DNA from 3 places in the Mesorhizobium sp. P2_D1 genome. Region 3 is predicted to be linked to each of the others. Evidence: predicted binding sites of a transcription regulator. Region 3 holds the regulator's gene; each other region holds the start of a gene.
What was found. The regulator PhoB, encoded in region 3, activates phosphate uptake and scavenging genes when phosphate is short. The targets are predictions, from matches to a motif close to TGTCATNNANCTGTCAT.
Positions count from the first base shown of each region.

Region 1: AC1D0I_RS03170 (DUF1045 domain-containing protein) is a predicted target of PhoB. The motif match lies at 702-718, and genes of this name have one in related genera.
Region 2: AC1D0I_RS05215 (ceramide glucosyltransferase) is a predicted target of PhoB. The motif match lies at 1,213-1,229, and genes of this name have one in related genera.

Region 1 is NZ_JBFUDZ010000002.1:128,126-130,389, forward strand. It holds gene iolB (5-deoxy-glucuronate isomerase) at 1-606, shown strand, start outside; gene AC1D0I_RS03170 (DUF1045 domain-containing protein) at 863-1,570, shown strand; gene AC1D0I_RS03175 (alpha-D-ribose 1-methylphosphonate 5-triphosphate diphosphatase) at 1,605-2,264, shown strand, end outside.
Region 2 is NZ_JBFUDZ010000003.1:223,108-225,371, reverse strand. It holds gene AC1D0I_RS05215 (ceramide glucosyltransferase) at 1-1,111, opposite strand, end outside; gene apaG (Co2+/Mg2+ efflux protein ApaG) at 1,335-1,727, shown strand; gene AC1D0I_RS05205 (Hsp33 family molecular chaperone) at 1,770-2,264, opposite strand, start outside.
Region 3 is NZ_JBFUDZ010000020.1:68,665-70,928, reverse strand. It holds gene phoU (phosphate signaling complex protein PhoU) at 1-584, shown strand, start outside; gene phoB (phosphate regulon transcriptional regulator PhoB) at 604-1,293, shown strand; gene AC1D0I_RS16605 (ROK family protein) at 1,448-2,264, opposite strand, start outside.

The DNA.
Region 1 (2,264 bases), on a different contig from region 3:
CTGCTCGGCGAGCGCATGTCGCCGTTCGAGGGCAAACCCTGGTCGGTCTACATACCCGAAGGGTCGGACTGGTCGGTTACGGCAGACACGGAGCTGGAGCTCGCGGTCTGCTCTGCACCGGGCCTCGGCGGCGGCCTGCCGGTGCGCGTGATCGGACCGGACGAACTCGGCCAGGAGGTGCGCGGCAAGGGCACCAACACGCGCTACGTCACCAACGTCCTGCCGGAAGGCAAGCCGGCCGATTCATTGCTGGTGGTCGAGGTCATCACGCCCGGCGGCCACACGTCGAGCTACCCACCGCACAAACACGACCAGGACAATCTGCCGGCCGAATCCTATCTCGAGGAAACCTACTATCATCGCCTCAACCCGCCGCAGGGCTTTGCCTTCCAGCGCGTCTACACCGACGCCGACAAGAACGGTCATCGCGCGCTGGACGAGGCCATGGCGATTGAGGATGGCGATGTCGTGCTGGTGCCCAAGGGCTATCATCCCTGTGCCGCCTGCCACGGCTACGACCTCTACTATCTCAACGTGATGGCCGGGCCGAAGCGGACGTGGAAATTCCACAACGCGCCCGAGCACGAATGGTTGATGAAAGCCTAACCGGTCATTCGTTTCGGGTGAAGCTGTTGGTCCAGCTGGGAAAATCGTCGGCTAAGAACCTGCAGGGTCGATTTGCCTTCGAAAACCCTTCAAAGCTTCGTCAATCCGTCATGGAAATCGCCTATGGCAGCGGGGCCAGTGCATGTCGCCCAAAAGTGAGCAGCGGTTTTGGGAGTACGATATGCGAAAAACCAAGACTTAAAGCGCGTCGCAGCATTTCTTCAAACGCGGCGCGCTTTAACGAGGACTTCTTCTCATGCGCTACGCCATCTATTTCACTCCCCGGCAGGACGAGCCGCTGGCGCGGATCGCCGCCAACTGGCTGGGCCGCGACCCGTTCGGTGGCGCGACAAGGCCGGTGGAGACGGTGGCCAATCTGTCGGCGGCGGAAGTTGCCTTCCACACCGCTTCGGCGCGGCGCTACGGTTTTCATGCGACGCTGAAAGCCCCCTTCCGGCTGGCTGCCAACGAGACGGAGACCTCGCTGCGCGCGGCACTCGACCATTTTGCCGAGGCAACGCCGGTGGTGACGATCCCGCGCCTTGTCGTCAGCCAGATCGACAGCTTCTTTGCGCTGGTGCCGGAAGGACCGCTGCCTCCGCTCAACCGCTTTGCCGATGACGTGGTGCTCGGTTTCGACCGGTTTCGCGCGCCGTTGACAGAGGCGGAGATCGAACGGCGCAGCCCGGACTCGCTGAAGCCCGCCCAATTCCGCAATCTGTGCCAGTGGGGCTATCCCTATGTCTTCGAGACCTTCCGCTTCCACATGACGCTGTCCGGCCGGGCGGGGCCACAGGAAAGCCCTCGTCTTCGTGCAGCAATCGACAGCCTGTTCGCGGAGGTGTTGCAACAGCCGGTGCTGGTGGATGCGTTGACGCTGTTTGTCGAAACCGAACCGGGCGCACCGTTCATGGTGCTCTCCCATCACGCGCTCGGGCGCCGCCCTGCCAGAAAAACCGCCTGAACAACCCAGCCGGAATAAACAAGGACTGCCTGAAATGACCGCCGAAACTGTTCTTACCAACGCGCGCATCGTGCTTGCCGACGAGATCGTCGAGGGTTCGCTGGTGCTGCGCGACGGCTTTATCGCCGGCATCGATGCCGGCACCGACCACACCGGCGGGACCATGGCCGGCGAGGACATGGGCGGCGACTATATCATTCCCGGGCTGGTCGAACTCCACACCGACCATCTCGAAGGCCACTACGCGCCGCGGCCGAAGGTGCGCTGGAACCCGATCGCCGCCGTGCTCGCCCATGACGCGCAAGTGGCGACCGCCGGCATCACCACCGTGCTCGATGCCTTGCGCGTCGGCATGGACGAGGACGCCGACCTGACATCGGACGACATCCGCAAGCTGGCCGACGCGATCGAGGACAGTGTCCAGCAGGATCGTCTGCGGGCCGACCATTTCATCCATCTGCGTTGTGAGGTTTCGGCGCCGGACTGCCTTAAGGCCTTCGCCAATTTCGACGGCGACGAGCGGGTCAAGCTGGCATCGCTGATGGACCACGCGCCCGGCCAGCGCCAGTTCGTCAACCTCGAAACCTATGCCTACTACTACCAGCGCAAGCTGAAATTGACCGACCGCGACTTCAAGCTGTTCTGCGAAAAGCGGATGGCGGAATCGGCCCGGAATTCGGGACCGAACCGTGTG
Region 2 (2,264 bases), on a different contig from region 3:
TGCCGATGGTCATCGCGTTGCCGCGCCAGTCGACGGCGCCACCCAGCCAGCCGCGCGCCCACATCGCCGGCAGGATCAGGTCGCGCATCATGATCGCCGCGACCATGCGCGGCGACAGGTACCAGCCCTTGGACCAGGCCAGGGCGCATTCCGGAAGGTAGAAGGCCGCCAGCACGGCAATGGCGGTTGCCCAGAGGCTGACGCCCGCGCTTGCCGCCGCCAACAGCGCGAGTGCCAGCGGCACCACTGCCCCGGTCAGGATTTCGGGTGCGAAAAACCATGGGAAGGTGACGCGGCGCAGGCGCGCCCAACGGGCCTGACGCGACCAGATCTCGTCAAAGGTGCGCCGGCCGAGCGGTTGCTCGAAGGGCGCGGCGACGAGATTGACGCGCAGGCCAAGGCCATTGACCAGCTTGGTCGCGGCAGCGTCCTCGGCGATCTCGGCGGCGAGCGCACGGATGCCGCCAATGGCGTCGAGCATCGGCTTGTTCCAGAGCATGCTCTTGCCCTGGGCAAAGCCGAGGCCAAGCGCCTCGCCGGCATATTGCCAGCGTGCCTGCAGCGTGTTGAGGAAAGCGCATTCGACCTCGGCCCAGAAGCCGGCCGGGCGCGAGCCTATCGGCGTCGAGCAAACAAGGCCGGTGTCGGGCCGCCATGCAGCCATCAGGTGCTGGACGTAGTCTCTCGGCATCAACACGTTGGAATCGGCCAGGACAACCCAATCGTGGCGCGCCGCCTCCCAACCCTTGACGCAATTGTTGAGTTTTGGGTTGGCGCTGATGCGGTCGTCGCCGATCAGCAGCCGCGCCGGCACCTTGGGAGAACGGGCGATGGCGGCACGGATCAGCCTGACCACCGGATCGTCGGCATGGGCGACGCAGAAGACCAGTTCATAGCGCGGCCAGTCGAGCGAGAGGGCGCGCTCCAGCGTCTCCTGCGTGAACGGCTCGACGCCACGCGATGGCACGATAATCGACACCGGCAGCGGCTTGCCGGCCGGCGGCGCGATGGTGCGGTGGCGCTTCAGACGCGAAGCGGCGAGCAGGATGCTGGCGAGGTTTGAAAGGATGAGAGCGACCGAAAGCGAGGCGGCTATGAGGGTGAGTTCCATCGAGACCTGGCCACTCCAGAAAAGACGGCCCGCGTGATGGCCGTTTTCAACAGTTCGACAGAGCGCCGAGTCGCCCGCTTCGTGCACACCACCATTGTCATGTGTCACTTAAATGACATTCTTTGTCGGCACCTGCCTTTCAGGCCGGGCGCGACAAGACGCGCACGTTGACCTGCTCGCCCGGAGCGAGGACAGTTCGACCTGGATTGTTTTGGAGCCGCTTATGTACCGCGCCGTGACGCGCAACATCGAAGTGCAGGTCAGGCCGTTCTATCTGGAGGACCGCTCAGACCCCTCGGAGAACCGCTATGTCTGGGGCTATCAGATAACGATCGACAACCAGTCGGATGAGTTCGTGCAGCTGTTGTCGCGCTATTGGCACATCACCGACGGCACCGGACGGGTCGAGGAGGTGCGCGGTCCCGGCGTCGTCGGCGACCAGCCCGAACTCAATCCCGGCGACAGCTATCAATACACGTCCGGGTGCCCGCTTTCGACACCGTCCGGCATCATGGTCGGGCACTACACGATGCGCAACAAGCGGGGCGAGACGTTCGACATCGCCATCCCCGCCTTCTCGCTCGATCTGCCGGGGACGCGGCGGACGGTGAATTAGCTTCGCCTCACCGGCCGCCAAGCAGCCGGTGYGGCGCGTTCTCTACTGGGCCGCCGCAAATTCCGCCGGATCGAAGTCATATTGCTTCGAGCAGAATTCGCAGGCGACGTGGATGCCGCCGTCTTCGGTGCTGTCCTTGATCTCCTGCGCCGAGAATCCCTCGAGGATGCCACGGATCTTGTCCCTCGAGCATGAGCACTGGTCGGCAACCGGTACGCCGCCGAAGACGCGCACGCCATGCTCGTGGAACAGCCTGTACAGCAGCCGCTCGGCGCCGATCGTCGGGTCGATCAGTTCGGTCGGCTCGATGGTGCCGAGCAGTGCCAGCAGCTCCTGCCAGGAATTGTCGGCCGGATCATGGATCTCCTCACGCGGATCGCCATCGCCGCCCGGCAGGTCCGGAACACGCATGCGCTCGGGCGACTGCGGCAGGAACTGCGCCAGGATGCCACCGGCACGCCACTGCTCGCGAGCGCCGCCGACGCCAGGCGTCAGCAGCTTGGCCACCGAAAGCCTGATATCGGTCGGAATCTGCTC
Region 3 (2,264 bases):
ACAACGCCCTGGCGCAGCGCGTCGTCTCCGACGATGCGATCATGGACGCGCGCCAGCGCGAGCTCGACGACCGCGCCATCACACTGATCGCCAAGCGTCAGCCGATGGCCGACGATCTGCGTCATGTCGTCGGTTCGATCCGCATGGCCGGCGACCTCGAGCGCATTGGCGACCTTGCCAAGAATATCGCCAAGCGCGTCGGCACCGTCGGCCTCAGCGTCACCCCGCGCGACCTGTCGCACTCCATCGACGCAATGGCGCAGCTGGTGCTGATCCAGGTGCAGGGCGTCATCGAGGAATATACGGCACGCGATGCGGCGGCGCTGGCGAAGCTGCGCGCCGACGACGAGCGCATCGACGTCAAGTACACCTCCGTGTTCCGCGAACTCCTGACCTACATGATGGAAGACCCGCGCAACATCACCGCCTGCACGCATCTTTTGTTCTGCGCCAAGAACCTTGAGCGCATCGGCGATCACGTCACCAACATCGCGGAAAATGCGTATTATGTTTTGACCGGCACGCAGCTGCCCGCCAATCGTCCGAAGCAGGACGAGACGGCGATGTCCGCGCCGGCGGCATGACGGCAGGGATGACCAGTCGATGATCGCGCCACGCATCATGGTGGTGGAGGATGAGGAGCCGCTGGGTGTGCTGCTCCGCTACAATCTGGAGTCCGAGGGCTACCAGGTCGAGGTGGTGACGCGCGGCGACGAGGCCGAGATCCGGCTGCAGGAGAACGTCCCCGACCTTCTGGTGCTGGACTGGATGGTACCGGCGGTTTCCGGTATCGAACTCTGCCGCCGGCTAAGGATGCGTCCAGAGACCGAGCGGCTGCCGATCATCATGCTGACCGCGCGTGGCGAGGAAAGCGATCGTGTGCGCGGCCTCTCGACAGGCGCCGACGATTATCTGGTCAAGCCGTTCTCGACGCCGGAGTTCATGGCCAGGGTCAAGGCGCTGCTGCGCCGCGCCAAGCCGGAAGTGCTGTCCAGCGTGCTCAAGGTCGGCGACATCGTGCTCGATCGTGAATCGCACAGGGTCTATCGCAAGAAGAGCGAGATCCGGCTCGGACCGACCGAATTCCGCCTGCTCGAATTCATGATGCGCCATCCCGGCCGCGTGTTCTCGCGCAGCCAGCTGCTCGACAATGTCTGGGGCGAGACGATCTACATCGACGAACGCACGGTCGACGTGCATGTCGGCCGGCTGCGCAAGGCGGTCAACAATGGCCGCATGCCCGATGTCATCCGCACCATTCGTGGGGCGGGCTACGCAATCCGGGAAGATTAGGGATCTGCTGATATTCAGGTGATGCCGGCCTGCGAACGGCAGTTTCCTGCGCTTCCGGTACTCACGGATCCAAATGTCCGCTCCGTTCCGGTTCTCGGAACCCGCCATTCTCGACTCGGCCTAACCTGAATCTCAACACATCCCGGCGCGTTATTCACGCAACGTTCTTGCCACCGAGGCCGGATCTCGCCTGCGTGCCGGGCGCGAAAATCTCCTGGTCTACGAAGGTCAGTGCCCGCGTGGCGCAGCCTTCGCGGATCAGTGGCAGTTCGTTCGGTTCGGTGTCGAAGGAAATCGATTGCGAATGCTGGCCGCCGGCGGTCTGAGCAATGGCCTCGCGCAATGCCGGCTCGATCAGGTCGAAGGCCGCGGCGCTGACACCGACCATGGCGACGGGCGCCGGATCGATCAGCGCGAACAGGCTGCCGAGACCGTAGCCGAGTGCCTCGCCGGCCTTGCGATAGGCCTCGCGCTCGGGTCCATCCCTCTCGCGGGCCGCGGTCGCCAGCGCGCGCATGTCGGCATCACTGACATCGGCGACCGGTTCCGCATCCTCACTCATCTGCCTTGCGTTGCGCCAGATGGCGTAGTTGCCGGCATAGGCCTCGACGCAGCCGCGCCGCCCGCAGCGGCACAGCGCGCCGTGCGGCCGATGGATCATATGGCCGAACTCGCCGCCCGAGGAATGAGTGCCGGTGAACAGCTCGCCCTTCAGCACCAGGCCCATGCCGATGCCGTGCGACAACAGGATGGCGATGAAGTCGTCGCGGTAGCGATCAGGGTCGCGCCAGCGCAACGCTATCGCCATCATATTGCAGTCGTTCTCCATGGTGGCGGGGATGCCGAACTCGTCCTCGAGTATGTCGGCGAAGGCGATGTCGGTGTGCGGCGTGATCGGCGACCACAGCATGGCGCGGGCTCGAGTGTCGGTGATGCCCTGGATCGCCAACGCGATGCGGGCGACACTGCGG